Regions from separate parts of the Streptomyces sp. E-08 genome, predicted to be linked through region 3. Evidence: riboswitches for the same ligand, from Rfam matches in the RefSeq annotation. Region 3 holds a riboswitch; each other region holds the start of a gene.

Region 1 (6,836 bases), 3.7 Mb from region 3:
CCGGTGTGGGCCTCGGTGACGTTCTTCCCGTCCACGCGGAACGTGTCGCCCGGCGTGTTCCGGTCGCCCTCGAACGCGGTCACGCTCGCGCGTACCGTGCCGGGGCCCCGGCGGAAGCCGTCCACGGTGATCGTGGTCGCGGGGGACGTGGAGCGCTGGAGGACGTGGCCGCCGTAGACGTGGACGCTGCGCCGCTCGGGGGCCTTCACCGGGTCGGGGCCCGGGAACCTGTGGACGACCGTGAGGGACCAGCCCGCCACGCAGCCCTTGCCGCTCGGCGCCCACAGGTTGCCGACCGCCACCCGCGCGTCCGTCCCCGAGACGCCCGCGAAGGCGGCCGTCACGTCGGACTCGCCCGTGTAGTAGTGCGGGCCGCCGGTGTCGGCCGGGTCGGCGACCATGCTGTCGATCGAGACCGGGGCCGCCGCCCCGGCCCCGACCCTGATCACCGGGGCCGTCGTCGTCGGGTCGCCGGGGGACCGCCCGACGTCCGCGCCGGAGAGGTCGCAGCGCTTCAGCAGGGCGCCGCCCGGGCCCCTGTACGTGCCGTCGTTGCCGCCCCAGAAGAGGCGCGCGTACGCCACCTCGGCGCCCGCCGGGATCCTCACGTGGCCGGTGCTGGAGCCGAAGCCGGCGTTCCCGGTGCCCGCCGCGTCGATCCGCCGCATCACGAAGGTGTTGTTGTCGTCCGAGCCCTGGCCCGACGCCGCCGTCGCGCAGCGCGCCGCCAGGTCCGCCGGGGCGTCCGGGCAGCCCATGACCGTGTTGCCGATCGTGGTGAAGTCGCCGTACAGCGACGCGTCGTACCGCTTGCCGAAGGGCTCGATCACGTCCGCGGCGGCCGGGGCGGCCACCGCGGCCGCGAGCGAGCCCGCCGTGAGCCCGATGGCCGCGAGCACCCTGCCCAGGTGATGTTGTCTGAAGCGCATAAAAGGGCAATTTATGCAAAACGGATCATCATGGGGCGTCACGCCACGCGGCGCTGCGCGTACTCCGTGATCTCGGCCATCGGCGGCCGCTCCTCGGTGTCCACCGCGTACGTCCGCGGCTCGAAGCCCTTCTCGCCCCGCTCGAACTGCGTCAGCCTCGGCCGGACCAGGTGCCCCCGCGACAGCCGCAGCTGCGCCGTCCGGTAGATCGCCGCCGCCATCCGGCCCAGCGCGAGACCGTCCTGGTGCCGGTGCTTGCGCACGCCCACGTCCACCTGGGCGAGCGCGTCCAGGCCCACCGTGTGCAGGGCGTCCACGAGCAGCCCCAGCTCCACTCCGTAACCGACCGGGAACGGCAGCCGTTCGAGCAGCGAGCGCCGCGCCGCGTACTCGCCGCCCAGCGGCTGCACGAAGCCCGCCAGCTGCGGCCAGTGCAGGTTGAGGAGCGGGCGGGCCACCAGTTCGGTGACCCGGCCGCCCTGGGCAGGGGTCCTGCCGGAGGCGAGCCCGTCGGGTTCGGCCCCGAAGGGGCGGTCGTACATCGCCTTCACGAAGTCCACGTCCGGGTCGGTGAGCAGCGGGCCCACGATCCCCGTCACGAAGTCCGCCGAGAAGTCCCGCAGGTCCGCGTCCACGAAGCACACGACGTCCCCGCTCGTCACCATCAGTGACCGCCAGAGCACCTCGCCCTTGCCGGGGACCGCCGGTATGCGGGGGAGTATCGCGTCCCGCGCGACCACCCGCGCGCCGGCCGCCGCCGCCACCTCCGCCGTACGGTCCGTGGAGCCCGAGTCGATCACCACCAGCTCGTCGACGAGCGGCACCGCCTCGGTCATCAGCTCGCGCCGGATCACGGAGACGATGTCCCCGACCGTCGCCTCCTCGTTCAGCGCGGGCAGGACGACGCTGACCCTCGTGTTCCGCTTGGCGGCGAGGATCCGCTCCAGCGGCCGGTCCGCCACGGACCAGGACCGCCGGTCCAGCCAGCGCTCCACCTCTTCCAGCACGTGATCTCCATCTCGCGGTTCGGACGGCCGGTCCAGGGTTCCGGGCCTTCGGTTACAGTCTTGAACAACGCGGATGCCCGATGCACGTCGGGGTGCCGCCCGCGTCGGAGCGCAGGAACGAAAGTCCACCGCGCTTCACAATCGAATACCGCTCATCCAGAGGGGCAGAGGGAAACGGCCCGTTGAAGCCCCGGCAACCCTCCAGTCGGTTCGTCTCGTCCTCCAGCGAGGTCCCCGACTAGGGAAGGTGCCAAATCCGTCTCATGGCGAAAAATTCGTCATGGGAAAGATGAGGAGAAAGGGCCTCGCCTCCATGGCTGTTCAGACCGTCGCACCCACCAACGTCGACCTCGGTCCCGCGTCCGGGCTTTCCTGTCGCGAATGCGGTGAAGTCTTCCCGCTCGGCCCGATCTTCGCCTGCGAACTCTGCTTCGGACCGCTCGAAGTCGCGTACGACCTCCCCACCGGTGACCCCGAGGCGCTGCGCAAGCAGATCGAGGCCGGCCCCGCCAACATCTGGCGCTACGCCCCGCTGCTGCCCGTCCCCGCCGACGTCGCCGAGAAGCCGAACCTGAACCCCGGCTGGACCAAGCTCGTCCGGGCCGACAACCTCGCCGCCGCGATCGGCGTCGCCCCCGGCAAGCTCTTCGTCAAGGACGACTCCGGCAACCCGACCCACTCCTTCAAGGACCGGGTCGTCGCCCAGGCGCTCGAAGCCGCCCGCGCCTTCGGCTTCACCACCCTCTCCTGCTCCTCCACCGGCAACCTGGCCGGCGCCGTCGGCGCCGCCGCCGCCCGCGCCGGCTTCCGCTCCTGCGTGTTCATCCCGCACGACCTGGAGCAGGGCAAGGTCGTCATGGCCGGTGTCTACGGCGGTGACCTCGTCGCCATCGAGGGCAACTACGACGACGTCAACCGCTTCTGCTCCGAGCTCATCGGCGACCCGCTCGGCGAGGGCTGGGGCTTCGTGAACGTCAACCTCCGCCCGTACTACGGCGAGGGCTCCAAGACGCTCGCGTACGAGATCTGCGAGCAGCTCGGCTGGGTCATCCCCGACCAGCTCGTCATCCCGATCGCCTCCGGCTCCCAGCTCACCAAGATCGACAAGGGCCTGCAGGAGCTCATCAAGCTGGGCCTCGTCGAGGACAAGCCGTACAAGATCTTCGGCGCCCAGGCCGAGGGCTGCTCCCCGGTCTCCGCCGCCTTCAAGGCCGGTCACGACGTCGTCCGCCCGCAGAAGCCGAACACGATCGCCAAGTCGCTCGCGATCGGCAACCCGGCCGACGGCCCGTACGTCCTCGACATCGCCCGCCGCACCGGCGGCGCCGTGGAGGACGTGAACGACGAGCAGGTCGTCGAGGCCATCAAGATCCTCGCCCGCACCGAGGGCATCTTCGCGGAGACCGCGGGCGGCGTGACCGTCGGCGTCACCAAGAAGCTCGTCGAGGCCGGTCTCATCGACCCGGACCTCACCACCGTCGTCCTCAACACCGGCGACGGACTCAAGACCCTGGACGCGGTGGCCGACACCTCTCAGGCGACCGTCACCATCCGCCCGAGCCTGGAGGCGTTCCGCGACGCCGGCCTGGCCGTCTGAGTCCGTCCCCTCCTGGCCCACCGAAAGGTTCCGAAGACATGGCCGTGAACGTCCGCATCCCCACCATCCTCCGCACCTACACGGGCGGGCAGTCCGAGGTCCAGGCCGAGGGCGCGACCCTCGCCGAGGTCATCGCGGACCTGGAGAAGAACCACACGGGCATCGCCGCCCGCGTCCTGGACGACCAGGGCAAGCTGCGCCGCTTCGTCAACGTCTACGTCAACGACGACGACGTGCGCTTCGAGCAGGGCCTGGAGACGGCCACCCCGGCCGGCGCGGGCGTCTCGATCATCCCGGCCGTCGCCGGAGGCTGCTGAGCCTTACCCGTCGGTACGAATTGCCCCTTCCGCGCGATAAGCGGAGGGGGCAATTCTGCATGGTTGAGCGAGGTAGAGTTGGGGAAGTCCCCTCCGCTGCTCATGCCGGCCGCATATGAGAATGCGTCCCCGCACGACAAGAAGCAGCCAAAGTGCCTGCGCGTTGTGTACGTTCTGCGCGCTTTGCCGGGCCCGACTTGCCCCGTAATTCCGGGGATTATCCCCAATTCCCCTTTCCGGGACGCCCAGAATTCTCGGTCGAATGACCTGTTGCAGAGGGCAGTTGGGCAGATACATTCAGCGGCGGTCGACGCGTTCCGGCGCAGGGTCTGACCCGGGTCCGCGAGGTGCGGGTCCCGCGCAAGGGCCAGTAATAGGGGAGTTAGGCATGGCTCAGGGCACCGTCAAGTGGTTCAACGCGGAGAAGGGCTACGGCTTCATCGCGGTAGACGGTGGTGCGGATGTTTTCGTCCACTACAGCGCGATCCAGATGGATGGCTACCGCAGCCTCGAAGAGGGCCAGCGGGTCGAGTTCGAGATCTCGCAGGGCCAGAAGGGTCCGCAGGCGGACATGGTCAAGCTCGCCGTCTGAGCGCGGCGCGATCGGCCACCGACGCAACGCCGTCGAGGGGTCCGCATCCCTGAGGGGATGCGGACCCCTCGTGCGTTCCCGAACCTCGTCCGCGAGGTGCCCGATCCACGAGAGTCGCTTGCACTCGCATGGGTCGAGTGCTAATCATTGGCGTTAGCACTCGGAAGGTGAGAGTGCTTACGAGGATCGGGCAGACGAGGCCCGCGGCCAGGTGGGGCAAGGAACCGCCGGGCACGCAGGCCGTCCGTCGCGGGCGTCGGCGCGGTCCTGGAGCGTTATCCACCCCATGTCCGGGAGGACCACTTCACATGGCCAAGATCATCGCGTTCGACGAGGAGGCCCGGCGCGGTCTCGAGCGCGGCATGAACCAGCTCGCTGACGCCGTCAAGGTCACCCTCGGCCCGAAGGGCCGCAACGTCGTCCTCGAGAAGAAGTGGGGCGCCCCCACGATCACCAACGATGGTGTCTCCATCGCCAAGGAGATCGAGCTCGAGGACCCGTACGAGAAGATCGGCGCCGAGCTGGTCAAGGAAGTCGCCAAGAAGACGGACGACGTCGCCGGCGACGGTACGACCACCGCCACCGTTCTCGCCCAGGCGCTCGTCCGCGAGGGCCTCCGCAACGTCGCCGCCGGTGCCAACCCGATGGCCCTCAAGCGCGGTATCGAGAAGGCCGTCGAGGCCGTCTCCGGCGCCCTGCTCGAGCAGGCGAAGGATGTCGAGACCAAGGAGCAGATCGCTTCCACGGCCTCCATCTCCGCCGCCGACACCCAGATCGGCGAGCTCATCGCCGAGGCGATGGACAAGGTCGGCAAGGAAGGCGTCATCACCGTCGAGGAGTCCCAGACCTTCGGTCTGGAGCTGGAGCTCACCGAGGGCATGCGCTTCGACAAGGGCTACATCTCGGCGTACTTCGCCACCGACATGGAGCGCATGGAGTCGTCGCTCGACGACCCGTACCTCCTGATCGTCAACTCCAAGATCTCCTCCGTGAAGGACCTCCTTCCGCTCCTGGAGAAGGTCATGCAGTCGGGCAAGCCGCTGCTGATCATCGCCGAGGACGTCGAGGGCGAGGCCCTGTCGACCCTGGTCGTCAACAAGATCCGCGGCACCTTCAAGTCCGTCGCGGTCAAGGCCCCGGGCTTCGGCGACCGCCGCAAGGCCATGCTGAACGACATCGCCATCCTCACGGGCGGCACGGTCATCTCCGAGGAGGTCGGCCTCAAGCTCGAGAACGCGGGCCTGGACCTGCTCGGCCGCGCCCGCAAGGTCGTCATCACCAAGGACGAGACCACCATCGTCGACGGTGCCGGTGACAGCGAGCAGGTCGCCGGTCGCGTGAACCAGATCCGCGCCGAGATCGAGAACTCCGACTCGGACTACGACCGCGAGAAGCTCCAGGAGCGCCTCGCGAAGCTGGCCGGCGGCGTGGCCGTCATCAAGGCCGGTGCCGCGACCGAGGTCGAGCTCAAGGAGCGCAAGCACCGCATCGAGGACGCCGTTCGCAACGCGAAGGCGGCCGTCGAGGAGGGCATCGTCGCCGGCGGTGGCGTGGCCCTGCTCCAGGCGTCGAGCGTCTTCGAGAAGCTCGAGGCCGACCTGGCGGGCGACGAGGCCACCGGTGCCAACATCGTCAAGCTGGCCCTCGAGGCCCCGCTGAAGCAGATCGCCGTCAACGCCGGCCTCGAGGGCGGCGTCGTGGCGGAGAAGGTCCGCAACCTGCCCGTCGGCCACGGCCTGAACGCCGCGACCAACGAGTACGTCGACCTCATCGCCGAGGGCATCATCGACCCGGCGAAGGTCACGCGCTCCGCGCTGCAGAACGCCGCGTCGATCGCCGCGCTGTTCCTCACCACCGAGGCCGTCATCGCCGACAAGCCGGAGAAGGCCGCCGCGCCGGCCGGCGGCGGCATGCCGGGCGGTGACATGGACTTCTGATCCTGACGGATCGGTGGTTCATCGCTGAACGCGCAGCTCGCGCACGCGAACGAGGGCGGCACCCCCACCAGGGGGTGCCGCCCTCGGGCGTTTCACGGGACGGGCTCAGCGCACGTCGACGTAGTCCCCGCCGGCCGAGGCCGGGGAGTTGAAGTGCCGGTAGTCACCGAAGCAGTGGATCCGCCAGGAGCCGTCGGCGCCCGCCTTCGCCCTGAGGGAGACCTTGCCGGTGGAGCCGGAGCGGCCGGAGGCCACGGTGTTCCAGGTCCGCGAGCCCTTCGGCTGGAACTGCAGCACCACCGGCGCGTTCCCGTACGCACGCCAGGCGCCGTCCCAGTAGTGCTGGAGCCCGCCGGTGACGGTCACGTACCCGTTCTTGGCGACGGGCTCGGGACCCGCGTTCAGCGAGACGATCCGGGTGTCGTTGCGGACGAGCCGGAAGGAGGGCGAGGTGACC
Region 2 (6,836 bases), 6.0 Mb from region 3:
CGCGAGCAGCACCGGGGCCGCCAGCTCCGCCCCGTCGAAGACACAGGTGACCTCGGCGCCCGAGCGGGCCGCCAGGGCCGAGAGCCCGCCGAGCAGCCGCAGCCGCTGCTTCTCCAGGGGCATCGTCGGATAGCCGGTCTTGGTGACGTTGTAGCCGTCGACGACCAGATGCGCCTGCGGCAGCGCGAGCAGCTGGTCGAGCAGCGCCGGATCCGTCTCGGACAGTGCCCGCGCCGCGATGTCCTTCGGGGACATCCGCCCCGGCTCCACCGCGTCCACGGTGTCCGCCGGGTGCACCGAGACGGGCGGCAGCGCGAGTTCGCGCCGCAGCCCCTGCGCCGCGTCGAGGACCGTGTCGAGCAGCAGCCGCAGCCGCATGTCCTCCACCGAGCGCCCCTCGCGGGCGGTCCTGCGGCTGGCCTCCAGGGCCGCCTCGACCTCGCCGAGCCGGGCCCTGAGCCGCCGCGTCTCGCTCTCGGCGGCCGACACCTGCGTCGCCGACTCCGCGCGCGCGGCCTCGATCTCGCCCTGGACCTTGCGCAGCGCCGCCTCGCCGCGCTTGACGTCGCTCTGGGCGCTGCGCAGCTTGCGCTGAAGCGATTCCGCTTCCCTGCGGGCGGTGTCCAGGTCGCGCCGGAGCTGCTCGGTCTCGCCCCGGGAGCGGTCCTGGGCGGCGGCGAGCTCCTCGCGCAGCCGCTCCAGCTCGCGCCGTCCGGCCTCGTCGGCCCGCTCGGCGTCGGCCCGCTGGGCCTCCTCGCCGGCGGCGGCGACCAGCTTGACCCAGCCGGGCGGGCGCAGCACATAGGCGGCCGCCGCCACGTCGACGGGGTCGGCGGCCGCGGGCGGGGTGCCGGTCTCCACGGCCCCGGCCAGCTCGGGCTGGCCCTGCTTGAACCGTTCGCCGATCCGCTGCCGGAAGAGCGGGTCGCTCTCCAGCGCGGCGGCCATCGCGTTGCCGGCGAACTTGGCCCGCCGGCTCGCGGTGAAGCGGGCGTACTGCCGCAGGGGTCCGGGCAGCTCCGCGACGGTCAGCCCGCCGAAGGCGTCCGCGACCAGCGCGACGACCCGCCGCCGTACGCCTTCCGGCAGCGGGTGGTCGAGCGTCTCGGCAGCGTCACCTGCCGCGCCGGCCGGCTCACCACCGTGCGCGGGCTGCTCCACGATCCGTCACCCCTATGTCGTCCGCGCCGTCCCTCAGGAGGCGGCGCCCGGCCTGTCCACCAGTTCGATCTGGTCCACCGCGTTGCACCAGCGGCAGCGGACCGACTCGATGGTCTCACTGACCACCTGCCGCTCCTCGACCGTCGGGTCTCCTGCGAGGTCCAGATGGACGTACTCCACGACCTTGGAGGAGCGGGTCACGTCGAAGCGGGTCAGATTGCCGCAGAGCGTGCAGCGCCAGCGGGTCTCGTCGGTCGGCAGGGGAACCGTCGTCATCGGTGCCGTCCTTCTTCCTGTTGCGTGGTACCAGGTGCGGGAGCCGCGGTGCGCCGTCGAACTGCGGTCGGTGGTGCCCGTAACACTAAGGCCTCGCGGGGAGGGCGGGACACGGCGAGGCACTCTGTCCACTTCGGCCCCGGTACGCCATGATCTGTCCATGATCGACTGGCGAGGCGCGGCGCTCGGGGCCTGGCGGGGCACCCGCGGCGGACCCACCGTGACGTACGCACTGATCGCCGCCTGCTGCCTGCTCTTCGTGATCAGCCCGGTCTCCGGACTCAGCCCCGGGTACGGCACGGGCGACGAGCTCCTGGCGGCCCAGGGCGCCTACTTCCGCCGCTGGGGCGTCGTCCCCGCCGAGCTGATGAGCGGCGACTCCAGGGCCCTGCTCACCCCGCTGACCGCGCTCTTCGTCCACGGCAGCTGGCTCCACCTGCTGGGAAACATGCTGTTCCTGTACGTCTTCGGCGCGATGGCCGAGGAACGCATGGGGCCCGTCGAGTTCTGCCTCTTCTACCTGGGGACCGGCTATGTCGCCCTGCTCGGGTACGCGGTGGCGCACGCGGACAGCGAGCAGACCCTGGTCGGCGCCTCCGGGGCGATCTCCGCGGTGCTCGGGGCGTTCCTCTTCCTCTTCCCGCGCTCCCGGGTCACGAGCCTCTTCCCCTTCCTGTTCTTCCTGCCGCTGCGCTTCCCCGCCTGGATCGTGCTGATCTTCTGGTTCACGCTCCAGTGGATGGCCGCGCGGGCGGCGGGCGCCGGACCCGGCGTCGCCTACCTGGCCCACGTCGTGGGCTTCTCCGTCGGCTTCCTCTACGCCTGGGGGCGCTTCCGCGGTGGGGATAGAGTGAAAGTCCCAGCCGCGGCGACCGAGGGAGAAAGCCAGCCGTGATCACCGCGATCGTGCTCATCAAGACCAGCGTGGACCGCATTCCCGAGATCGCCGAGTCGATCGCCGCGCTCGACAGCGTCAGCGAGGTCTTCTCGGTCACCGGAACATACGACCTGATCGCCATGGTCCGGGTCCCGCGCCACGACGACCTCGCCGACGTCATCCCCGGCCGCATCAGCAAGATTCCGGGCGTCGAGGCCACGGACACGCACGTCGCGTTCCGGACGTACTCCCAGCACGACCTGGAGGCGGCCTTCGCCATCGGCCTGGAGTCCTGACACCGCGCACCCGAGCACGACCGAAGGGGGCCTCCCGACCGGGAGGCCCCCTTCACCCGTACGAGTGACCGATCAGCCGCGGTCCGGGACGCAGCGGCCGTCCTCGGTGCGGTACTTCCACTGCGCGCCGTCCCGGACGAGCTCCTTCACGGCGCCGACGAACCGCTCCACGTGCTCGTCCGGCGTACCGGCGCCGAAGCTCACCCGGATGGCGTTGAGCGAACGCTCCCCCGGGGCGGCCTCCGGCGCACCGCACTCGCCCGGGTCCTGCGGGTCGCTGCCGAGCAGGGTGCGGACCAGCGGGTGGGCGCAGAAGAGGCCGTCGCGGACGCCGATGCCGTACTCGGCGGAGAGCGCGGCGGCGAAGTGGGAGCTGTTCCAGCCCTCCACGACGAAGGAGATGACGCCCACGCGGGGCGCGTCGTCGCCGAAGAGCGAGAGCACCCGCACCTCGGGCACCTCGGCCAGGCCCGCGCGGACGGTGTCGATCAGGTGCCGCTCGCGGGCGACGAGGGAGTCGAAGCCGGCCTCGGTGAGCGCCTTGCAGGCGGAGGCGATCGAGTAGACGCCGATGACGTTCGGCGAACCGGCCTCGTGCCGGGCCGCGGTGGTGTGCCACTCCACGTCCACACCACCGTCGGCCCGGCGTGCCACCTTGCGGGAGGCGCCGCCGCCCGCGAGGTAGGGCTCGGAATCCTGGAGCCAGTCGGCGCGGCCGGCGAGGACGCCGGAGCCGAAGGGCGCGTACAGCTTGTGCCCGGAGAAGGCGACCCAGTCCACGTCGAGCTCGCGCACGGAGACCGGGTGGTGGGGGGCGAGCTGGGCGGCGTCGAGCACGATCCGGGCACCGTGGGCGTGCGCGGCGGCGGCGAGCTCCTTCACCGGCCACAGCTCACCGGTGACGTTGGAGGCGCCGGTGACGCAGACCAGGGCGGGACCGTACGGGTCGCGGTCGGCGAGGGCGCGCTCCAGGGTCGCGACGGCCTGCTCCGGGGTGCGCGGCGCGTTGAGGTAGGTGACGCGGGCGTCCCTCCAGGGCAGCAGCGAGGCGTGGTGCTCGGTCTCGAAGACGAAGACCTGGCAGCCGGCCGGGATCGTGGCGGCGAGCAGGTTCAGCGAGTCGGTGGTGGAGCGGGTGAAGACGACCTGGTCGCCGGGGCGGCAGTCGAGGAACTCGGCGACGGTGACGCGGCTGTTCTCGAAGAGGTCGGTGGAGAGCTGGGAGAGGTAGCCGGCGCCGCGGTGCACGCTGCCGTAGTAGGGGGCGTAGGCGGCCACGTCGTCCCAGACCCGCTGGAGCGCCGGTGCGCTGGCCGCGTAGTCGAGCGCCGCGTAGGTCACCTCGCCGCCGGTGACGAGCGGGACGGTGACGTCCCGGCCGAGGACCGGCAGCGGGGCGTCGCAGCAGGGTTCGGCGGAGTCTGCGGCAGTGTCGACGGTGGCTACGGTGGCGGCGTTCGGGCGTGCGGACATAGCGGTGTCTCCCGGCATGAAAGGGGCGCGAAAAGGCGTGAAGGGGCCCGCAGGGCAGCGCGAACGAAGGGTGCCGCGTACGGGTGAAGGGTGGAGAGAGGGGGCCTGAAGGGCCCTAACGCATTCGCTTGCTCACGAGACAACGCTCCCTAGAGGACCAAGGACCCCAGGGTGACGCGCAGGGGTCCGCGCTTGCCGCAGGCTTCTGCCGTACGGCCTGGTCTTCACCCGGGGCACCCCGCCACGGACGGAGGGTTGCCGGACAGCCGGCCGGGGCCTTGCAGCTGTCACTCATGACCTGTTCCAGAACCTATGCCAGTCGATCAGGACGCCGCAACCCCGTCCCGGCATCCGGGACGGGGTCGACATACGCCGTTCACACAGGCTCAGGCGTTGCTGGCGGCGATCCAGCGCTCCAGGGTGCGGTGGGCCGCGCCGGAGTCGATCGACTCGGCCGCCTTCGCGATGCCCGCGGCGAGTTGCTCCACGAGGGTGCCCGCTCCGGGCTCCAGGGCGGTGAGCGCCGCCGCCGCGTTGAGCAGCACCGCGTCCCGTACCGGACCGGTCTCCCCCGCGAGCAGCCGGCGCGCCACGTCGGCGTTGTACGAGGCGTCGGCGCCGCGCAGCGCCTCCAGGGGGACGAGCTCGATGCCGACGTCGCGCGGGTCGAAGCGCTCCTCGGTGACGCCGCCGTCCTTGACCACCCAGACGCGGGAGGTGGAGGTGGTGGTCAGCTCGTCCAGGCCGTCGTCGCCGCGGAAGACGAGGGCCGAGTTGCCGCGCTCGGCGAAGACCCCGGCGACGACGGGCGCCATGCGCGGGTCGGCGACGCCGACGGCCTGGGCCCGCACCTTGGCGGGGTTGGTCAGCGGGCCGAGGACGTTGAAGGTGGTCCGGATGCCCAGCTGGCCGCGGGCCGCGGCGACGTGCCGCAGCGAGGGGTGGAACCGCACGGCGAAGCACATGGTGATGCCGGCCTCCTCGGCCACCTCGGCGACCCGGCGCGGGGTCAGGTCGAGGTTGATGCCGAGCTTCTCCAGGACGTCGGAGGAACCGGAGGCGGAGGACGCGGCCCGGTTGCCGTGCTTGACGACCTTGGCGCCCGTGCCGGCGACCACGATCGAGGCCATGGTGGAGATGTTGACCGTCTTGGCGCCGTCGCCGCCGGTGCCGACGATGTCGACGGCGGGGCCCGGCACCTCGATCACGTTGGCGTGCGCGTACATGGTCCGGACGAGGCCGGTGATCTCCTGCACGGTCTCGCCCTTGGCGCGCAGCGCCACCATGAAGCCGGCGATCTGCGCGTCGGTCGCCTCGCCGCTCATGATCAGGTCCATCGCCCAGGCGGTGTCGTCGGCGGAGAGGTCCCTGCCGTCGAGCAGGCCGTTCAGCAGGACGGGCCAGGAGCGGCCCGCCGTGGTAGGTCCTCCAGCGGGGGTCGCAGCGCTCATGGCAGCTCCTGGTCTGTTGCGTGCGCAATAGGTGACGGCTTAACCCTATCGACCTCCGGGGACGGCAAAGAGCCCCGTCCATCGAATGGACGGGGCTCTCGCCGTGGCGACCTTCAGCTGGTCAGGTGTTCAAGGTGATCAGTGGTGGCCGTGGCCGCTCTGGATCTCCTTGTACTCCTCGACCGTGGGCTTGGCGATCTGGCTGTCGTCGCCGTAGTAGCCCTTGTTGAGCTTGACCCGCAGCTTCTCCATGCGGCCGATCTTGCGCTCCACGCCGTTCTCGTCGACGGCCGGCGGCAGCTCCGCGGCGTCGTACTGCTCGTGCGCCGTGAGGCGGTGCAGCTCGCCCTGGCTGAGCGGCTCGTGGACCTCGACGAACTCACCGTGCGGCAGGCGCTTGATGATGCCCGACTCGCGGCCGTGCAGCACCTTGTCCTTGTCGCGGCGCTGGAGGCCGAGGCAGATCCGCTTCGTGGCGACGAACGCGATGACCGGACCGGCGAAGAAGAAGATCCGCACGAACCAGGTGATCGAGTTGAGCGACAGGTGGAAGTGGGTCGCCCAGAGGTCGTTTCCACCACCCACGAGCATGATCATGTACGCGGTGATCCAGGCGACACCGAAGGCGGTGCGCGTCGGAGCGTTGCGCGGGCGCTGCGCGATGTGGTGCTCGCGCTTGTCGCCGGTGATCCACGACTCGATGAACGGGTAGACCGCGATGGCCGCGAGGACCGCCGGGAAGATCGCCAGCGGGATCATCACGCCGAGGACCAGCGTGTGGCCCCACAGGTTGATCTCCCAGCCCGGCATGACACGGATCAGACCCTCGGCGAAGCCCATGTACCAGTCGGGCTGGGCGCCGGTGGACACCTGGTCCGGACGGTACGGGCCGATGGCCCAGATCGGGTTGATCGAGGCGATCGCCGCGATGACCGCGATGACACCGAAGACCAGGAAGAAGAAGCCTCCGGCCTTCGCCATGTACACGGGCAGCAGCGGCATGCCGACGACGTTGTTGTTCGTGCGGCCGGGGCCGGCGAACTGCGTGTGCTTGTGGACGAACACCAGGATGAGGTGGGCGACCACGAGGCCCAGCATGATGCCGGGGAGCAGCAGCACGTGCGCCGAGTAGAACCGGGCGACGAAGTCGCCGCCGGGGAACTCGCCGCCGAACAGGAACATCGACAGGTACGTGCCGAGGACCGGCACGGACAGGATCGCGCCCTGCATGAAGCGGACACCGGTGCCGGAGAGCAGGTCGTCCGGGAGCGAGTAACCGGTGAAGCCGGTGAACATGCCCAG
Region 3 (6,836 bases):
GCGCTCGGCGGCATCGCCGTCCGGGTCGGGGTCCAGGCTGGCGGCGAGGGTGTCCGCCCAGGTGTGGAAGCGTGCCTCGTCCTCCCGCGGCACTCCGAGCAGCCTGCAGATCACCGTCACCGGGAACGGGTAGGAGAACTCCTCCACCAGGTCGATCCGGCCCGGGTCGGCGAGGCCGTCGATGAGGCCGTCGACGATGTCGCGGAGCTCCGGGCGCATGCCGTCGACCCGGTGCGGGGAGTGCGGCGGGCCGAAGTGCCGGTTCGTCATGCGTCGCATGCGGTCGTGTTCCGGCGGGTCGAGTCGTAGGAAGCTCGGCGGCAGGGCGCTCTCCTCGGCGGACGACTCCGCCAGCGGGTCGGCGCCGCCGGACGCCTGGTTGCGGGCGTCGGAGCTGATCCGGGGATCGTGGAGAAGGCTGCGGATCTCGTAGTAGGTGCTGATCACGTACGGGCCGTCGGCTCCGTGATGGACCGGTGTCCTCCGCAGCTCTTCGTAGATCGGGTACGGGTCGGCCCGGTTGGCGTAGTCCAGGATCTGGTGCAGCAGGGTTTGCGTCATGGCAGGTCCTTGTGGCCGTGCGGGTCAGTGCGCGGGGGTGAACGTGATCCGGCGGTCGGCCGGCGAGTATCCGCTGAGGGTCACGGTGGGGCCGTGGCTGGGGACCGAGGGGTCCGGGAAGTCCGCGTCCATCGGACGTTGTCCGTCCGCGTGCCGGTCGACCGTGGGGAACTGCGGCGGGAACGGCGCGGTGCTCTCGATGAGTTCCTTGTAGAACGGCAGCCACCGGCCGTGGTCGAAGGAGACGGCGCCGATGACGCGCCCCTGGTATCCGTAGACGCCGACGAACCGACGGCTGTCCAGTGAGCCCTGCGAGATCAGGATCTCCGTCGCCATCGACGGCACTCCGACCGACTTGATGTTGACGCCGAACTGGGAGGACCAGAAGGCCGGCACGTCCATGTGCGGCAGTCGGTCGATGCTCGCGCTGAGCATGTTGTGTGCCGCGATCTCCGCCTGGGCGACGGCGTTGCCCCAGTGCTCCAGTGACAGGAACTGGTACCCGAAGAGGGGGTGGGGGGTGCGGGCGACGTCGCCCGCGGCGTAGATGTCGTCGGTGACGATTCCGCGGATGTCGAAGGCCCGGCACCCGGCGTCGCAGGCGATGCCGCGGGGCCCGGCGCCGAGCCCGGAACCGTACAGCCATTCGGTGTTACGGAGGGCGCCGAGCGAGACGACCACCACGTCGGTCTCCACGGTGGAGCCGTCAGACAGGTGCGCGGCACGCACCCGCCCGGAGGCGTCGCCCTCCAGGGCGGTCACCATGACCCCGCACCGCAGGTCCACGCCGTGCTCGCGCTGGAGGCCGCCGGCCACCGCAGCGACGACTCCGCCGAGTGCGCCGACCAGGGGTGCGGCGCCCCGTTCGGCGACGGTGACGGGGAGGCCGCGTTCGCGGCAGGCGGAGGCGACCTCCGAACCGGCGAACCCTCCGCCGATGACGAGGACCCGTTTGGGTCCCTCGTCGAGGCGCCGGGCGAGTGCGGCGCCGTGGGCGCGGGTGCGCAGCACGAAGACGCCGTCGAGTTCCGCCTCCTCCTCCCGCGGCCACGGGCGCGCCCGGACACCGGTGGCGATCAGCAGACGGTCGTACGGCACCTCGTCGCCGTCGGCCAGCCGCACCGTCCTCGCGGCCATGTCCAGGCCGGTGGCGGGAACGCCGAGCCGCCAGGTCGCGTCGACGGACCGGAGCCGGGGCAGCGCGGTGCGATCGGCGCGCGCCCTGCCCAGGAGCACCCCCTTGGACAGCGGGGGCCGGTCGTACGGTTCCCAGGGCTCGTCGCCGATCATGGTCAGAGACCCGGCGAAGCCCTTGGCCCGCAGGGTCTCGGCAGCCCGCAGGCCTGCCAGCGAGGCGCCGACGACGACGATGCGGCCCTCGCGTTTGAGCTGGTCCAAGGCTCCGTCACCGAGCACCGGGCACCGCCTCGGCCGGTTCGTCCACGGCATCGACGAGGATGGCCTGTACGGGGCAGGCCGCGGCGGCCTGGGCCAGCTTCTCGCGCAGTGCCTCTTCGGCGTCGGGGTCGGGGTCGTACAGCAGGGCCTCGTCGCCGTGCATGGTGAAGATCTCGGGAGCGAGGAACGCGCACTGCGCGTATCCCTGGCAGCGGTTCAGATCGACGGCAATGCTCACCACGGGATCGGTCCTCTCCAATGGCCCGGTAAGCCCCCTGCGTCCACTCTCGTCGGCCGGGAGGTCCACTGCGATGGGGAGCGGACCGATCGAGTGAGCGGCGCGATCGGGTCGGCGGGGCGATCGGGTGAGCGGGGTGATTGGTGAGCGAGGCCATCGGATGAGCGGGGTGATCTGGTGAGCGAGGCCATCGGGTGAGCGGGACGTGCGGTGCGCGGTCCGGCCCGATCAGGTCGAGGTGGCGGGCCGCGACGCGGCGGGGTGCCGGCCCCACAGGATGTTCAGGCTGAGTACCAGCACCCAGGCCGGGAAGACCAGCTCCGACCAGGGAACACTCGCTCCCACCACGAGCAGCGTCAGGCCCGCCAGGTAGCCGACGACGGTCAGTGGGCGCGGGAGGATGCCGATCCGGTGGCCGATGGTCGAGGTCGTGATGACGAACACCGCTGCCATCCGCATGGCGTAGGTGGTCAGCAGGGCGTAGGCGACGTCGCGGCCGAAGGAAGAGCCCTGCGCGCCCTCATCGATCGTGCTCCAGGCCGCCGCCGCGGCGCCGTAGAGCGTGGCGACGAAGACCAGACCGCTGCCGAGGAAGACCGTGGAGACGAACTTGTCCTCACGGTCGCCTCCCTGCTCGCGCAGGGCGCCCATGAACCACAGGAACGCGATGCCTGCGAAGGGGATCAGTTCCAGCGCCGTCCGCACGGCGCTCCGCTGCCCCGCGTCCACGGTCGCTCCGGCGCCGTCGACGCCGCTCGGCAGGGCGACCCGTACCAGGACGATCGCCGTGGCCGTCAGGATCGCGAACACCGCTCCCGCCACCCCGGCGGCCCACCGCGTCGCGAGGCGCTTGTGCTTCCGCTCCATGCTCTCCCACTTCCTGCCTGCGCTTCCTTCGTCCAGACACCCGTGGTCGCGGAACGCGCGCCACTGGAGTCACCCGGGAGGAAAAGCTCGGTGCGCCATACAGGCCATGGTTGGGGCGAGTCGTCGTGGTAGGGGAGGCGGGACGGCGACCGCCCGTGCGGGCCGGGATCCGCCGACGGCCCGCCCTCCGGTCTGCCGGTGGGCGGGCCGCTGCGGAGGCCGGTTCGCTGCGACGGTCACTCGCCGTCGGCGCCCTGCCGCGTGATCCGGGCCGGGACGCGCAGGGTCCGCCGGGGCGGCCGACCGGTCAGGCGGTCAGGCGGCCCTCTGGTCGGGCGGTCGGCGGCTCAGCCGGTCACCGTGATCTGCTGGGACGGGTCCGTGGTGTCGCTGAGCTGGTACGTGGCGCTGAAGGTCGCGGACTGGTTGCCGGTCGGGCAGAGGAAGCCACCCGTGGCGGTCGCGGGGACGGGGGCGTTGGCGATCGCCAGCTGGGACGGGGTGCCGTTGGCCCAGCTTCCGTTGACGGCGGTGGGTCCGGCCGGCGACGCGGTGATGGTGCAGCTGGCGAGGCCGCTGGTCTTGAGGACGACGCCGCCCTTGGGGATGGTGAAGCCGCCGGTGGCGGGGGCGCCGTTCTGGAGGGAGAGCGTCCAGGGGCCGTTGGTGGCGTTGCTCGTGATGGTCACGTTCACGCCGAAGATGCTGGTGCTGCAGCCGCTGAAGCTGGGCGGGTTGACGGGGACGGAGACGGGGCCCGCGGCGTTGTGGTTGCCGGGGGCTGCGGGGACGGCGTTGTTGGCTCCGCTCGTCGGTACGGAGGCGGAGACGGTGCAGGTCATCGTGGTCGACCCGGCGACGAAGGTGGCCTTGCCGGTGAGCTTGGCGGCGAAGGAGTGGCCGGCAGGTAAGACGGTGGTGGAGGCGGCCTGCGTGCCGTTGGCCCCGAAGGCGAGGGCTCCGGCGGCGGCGAGGCCGGTGAGGGAGACGAGCAGCTTGGACATGAGTTCTCCTCGGTGATCGACGGTGGGGTGCGAGGAGGTGCGGGTCGTCGCATGGTGCGGTGCGCGGGGTGCTGTCGAGCGGGGTGCGTACGTGTGGTGCGTGGGGGAACCGCGCAAAGTGACTTGAGAGTAGAACCGGCCGGTAGGGGTGTCCAGGCAAGATTCTCGCCACTCCTGACGGAACGTCAGATGAGTTGACCCGACTCGGACTTGACACCGAGGGAGCCGGAGGCGGGATCCCGGCGCCGACGGTCCGGCACTGTCACCCCCACTGACTCCTCTTGGGCACCCGGGGGTGGTGTCGCGCACCGCCCGCCTGACCCGCCGCTCGCCTGAAGAGGAGGCCGGTGGCAGGTGGCCGCGGGAGTCTTGTATGGTTCTCCGCGAATCATCCAGAGGGGTGGAGGGACCGGCCCTACGAAGCCCCGGCAACTCCCCGATCGACTCGGCGCTCCATGTTCGCGCCGCGCCGTAGGGATCAGTGCCAACTCCGGCCTGCGCCAACGTGGCGTGGGAAAAGATGAGGAGACACGGTGCTCTCTGTGCTGTCCTTCGCCCTGGCTCTGCCTGTCCCGGGCATTCCGCGTACCCATCTCGTGATCGCCGCGGCATATCGGCCGACCTTTTCGGCTCTTCCCCGCTGAGCATTCCCACCTTCCCTGCGTGAGATCGCCGCGAGTCTTCGCGCGCGACCGAGACTGGAGTACCCCTTTTCATGGACATTTCGGATATTTCTAGTGGTGTGGGCGTCCTCGACAAGGCCGCGGTGATCCTCGGTGCGCTGGCGGCAGGCCCGGCCACTCTGGCGGGACTGGTCTCGTCCACCGGTCTGTCACGGCCCACGGCCCATCGGCTCGCCATCGCACTCGAGCGCCACCGTCTGGTCGCCAGGGACGTACAGGGCCGCTTCGTCCTCGGCCCTCGCCTTGCCGAGCTCTCGGCTGCCGCGGACGAGGACTGCCTGCTGACCGCAGCCGGTCCGGTCCTCACCTCCCTTCGGGACGCCACTGGCGAGAGTGCGCAGCTCTACCGCCGCCAGGGCGAGATGCGCGTCTGCGTCGCCGCAGCCGAGCGGACGTCCGGCCTGCGCGACATCGTGCCGGTGGGGTCCACGCTCCCCATGAAGGTCGGCTCCGCCGCCCAGGTCCTGCTGGCCTGGGAGGAACCCGAGCGCTTCTACCAGGGCCTGCAAGGTGCTCGCTTCACGGCCACCGCCCTCAGTGGCGTACGGCGCCGGGGCTGGGCCCAGTCGATCGGTGAGCGCGAGCCCGGAATGGCCTCCGTCTCGGCGCCGGTCCGCGGCCCGTCCGACCGCGTCGTGGCCGCCGTCACGGTCACCGGCCCGATCCAGCGCCTCACCCGACAGCCCGGCGCCCGGCTCGCGAAGGCCGCCGTCGCCGCGGCCGACCGCCTCACCGAAGTCGTCTCCCACGCATGACCCTGGTGAGCGCATATCGGTCGACAGCGACGCCCCGCGCCGGGCAGAGTGGCCGGCCGTGACAAGCAGTGAGCTGTGGACCCGCGCGACCGCCGACCGCTACGACGCCGAGGAGACCGAGATGTCCTCGGCCGCCGTCCTCGGACCGACTCTCGCCTTCCTCGCCGACCTCGCCGGAGACGGCCAGGCACTGGAGTTCGCCATCGGAACCGGACGCGTGGGCGTCCCGCTCCGGGAACGTGGCGTGCCGGTGACGGGCATCGAACTCTCCGAGCACATGGCGGCCGTTCTCCGGCGCAAGGTCGACGCCGACGCCCTGCCGGTGACCATCGGGGACATGGCCGTGACCGTCGTCCCCGGGGAATTCTCCCTGGTCTATCTCGTCTACAACACCATCACGAACCTGCTCACGCAGGACGAGCAGGTCGAGTGCTTCCGCAACGCCGCGCGTCACCTGGCACCCGGAGGCCGGTTCGTCATCGAACTGGGCGTACCGCCCCTGCGGTTGCTGCCGCCGGGCCAGGTCGCGGTGCCGTTCGACGTCTCCGAGCGACACCTCGGCTTCGACACCTTCGACCTCGTCGAGCAGATCCTCGTCTCGCACCATTTCACGAGCGACGGCCACACGAGCGACAGCTGTACGAACGACAACGCAGGCGGCCGCTACCGCCGGGACAGTTCCCGGCACCGGTACGCATGGCCGGCGGAGCTCGACCTGATGGCACGGATCGCCGGACTGGAGCTGGAGCGTCGCGTCGCGGACTGGGACGGAACACCTTTCGTCCAGGACTCCCCGAAGCACATCTCCGTGTGGCGCAAGCCCGCCTGAGGGCTCCCGAGGCACGGCCGCACGTCAGGGTACGTACCGGTCATCGATCGGTATCTGCGGAGGGAAGCGGCGGCGTCACCCAGCGGATCGCCGCCGTGACCGCCAGACCGCCGGGTCGCGCGAAACGGCGGAGGAACCGGATCCGACGGGGCACCGGCACAAGGTCCTGGGCCCACGACGGCAAGAGGTCCACGGCGGCTGCCGCCAGCAGGAGGTAGGGCAGGCGGGCCGGCCACGGCAGAGGCGGTGACACCAGCAGGTACCGGGCCGTCGCCGACGACTCGTCCGTCGCCTCCAGCTCGCGGCGCCGGCTGCCGAGAGCTGCGACGAGACCGGCACGGGTCTCCGGCGGGTCGGTGACGCCCAGCCGCACGGCGACCGACGCCATGTCCTCGACGTACGCGTCCTGTTGCCCGCCGGTCAGCGGATGCAGGCCGTAGCGTCGATGAGCCTCCAGGAAGCAGTACGTCTCGGCCATGTGCACCCAGGACAACAACGACG

What was found. A riboswitch is a leader RNA that binds a small molecule or an ion and turns the genes downstream of it on or off. The one in region 3 is predicted to bind S-adenosylmethionine.
Region 1: linked by a shared signal. The riboswitch ahead of thrC (threonine synthase) and the one ahead of ACN9MM_RS38565 (IclR family transcriptional regulator) in region 3 are both predicted to bind S-adenosylmethionine.
Region 2: linked by a shared signal. The riboswitch ahead of ACN9MM_RS11245 (aminotransferase class V-fold PLP-dependent enzyme) and the one ahead of ACN9MM_RS38565 (IclR family transcriptional regulator) in region 3 are both predicted to bind S-adenosylmethionine.

The regions. Positions count from the first base shown of each region.
Region 1 is NZ_CP183971.1:4,708,702-4,715,537, forward strand. Features, by position in the region: gene ACN9MM_RS21745 (DUF11 domain-containing protein) at 1-929, opposite strand, end outside; gene ACN9MM_RS21750 (glucosyl-3-phosphoglycerate synthase) at 968-1,936, opposite strand; SAM riboswitch class I at 2,086-2,232, shown strand; gene thrC (threonine synthase) at 2,226-3,533, shown strand; gene ACN9MM_RS21760 (MoaD/ThiS family protein) at 3,572-3,850, shown strand; gene ACN9MM_RS21765 (cold-shock protein) at 4,239-4,442, shown strand; gene groL (chaperonin GroEL) at 4,751-6,379, shown strand; gene ACN9MM_RS21775 (hypothetical protein) at 6,485-6,836, opposite strand, start outside.
Region 2 is NZ_CP183971.1:2,458,317-2,465,152, forward strand. Features, by position in the region: gene ACN9MM_RS11225 (NYN domain-containing protein) at 1-1,161, opposite strand, end outside; gene ACN9MM_RS11230 (hypothetical protein) at 1,195-1,437, opposite strand; gene ACN9MM_RS11235 (rhomboid family intramembrane serine protease) at 1,598-2,332, shown strand; gene ACN9MM_RS11240 (Lrp/AsnC family transcriptional regulator) at 2,329-2,610, shown strand; gene ACN9MM_RS11245 (aminotransferase class V-fold PLP-dependent enzyme) at 2,683-4,083, opposite strand; SAM riboswitch class IV at 4,267-4,382, opposite strand; gene trpD (anthranilate phosphoribosyltransferase) at 4,470-5,534, opposite strand; gene ACN9MM_RS11255 (cytochrome b) at 5,673-6,836, opposite strand, start outside.
Region 3 is NZ_CP183971.1:8,421,914-8,428,749, reverse strand. Features, by position in the region: gene ACN9MM_RS38590 (cytochrome P450) at 1-561, opposite strand, end outside; gene ACN9MM_RS38585 (NAD(P)/FAD-dependent oxidoreductase) at 586-2,010, opposite strand; gene ACN9MM_RS38580 (ferredoxin) at 1,967-2,197, opposite strand; gene ACN9MM_RS38575 (hypothetical protein) at 2,426-3,064, opposite strand; gene ACN9MM_RS38570 (hypothetical protein) at 3,412-4,068, opposite strand; SAM riboswitch class I at 4,454-4,595, shown strand; gene ACN9MM_RS38565 (IclR family transcriptional regulator) at 4,784-5,506, shown strand; gene ACN9MM_RS38560 (class I SAM-dependent DNA methyltransferase) at 5,565-6,335, shown strand; gene ACN9MM_RS38555 (oxygenase MpaB family protein) at 6,376-6,836, opposite strand, start outside.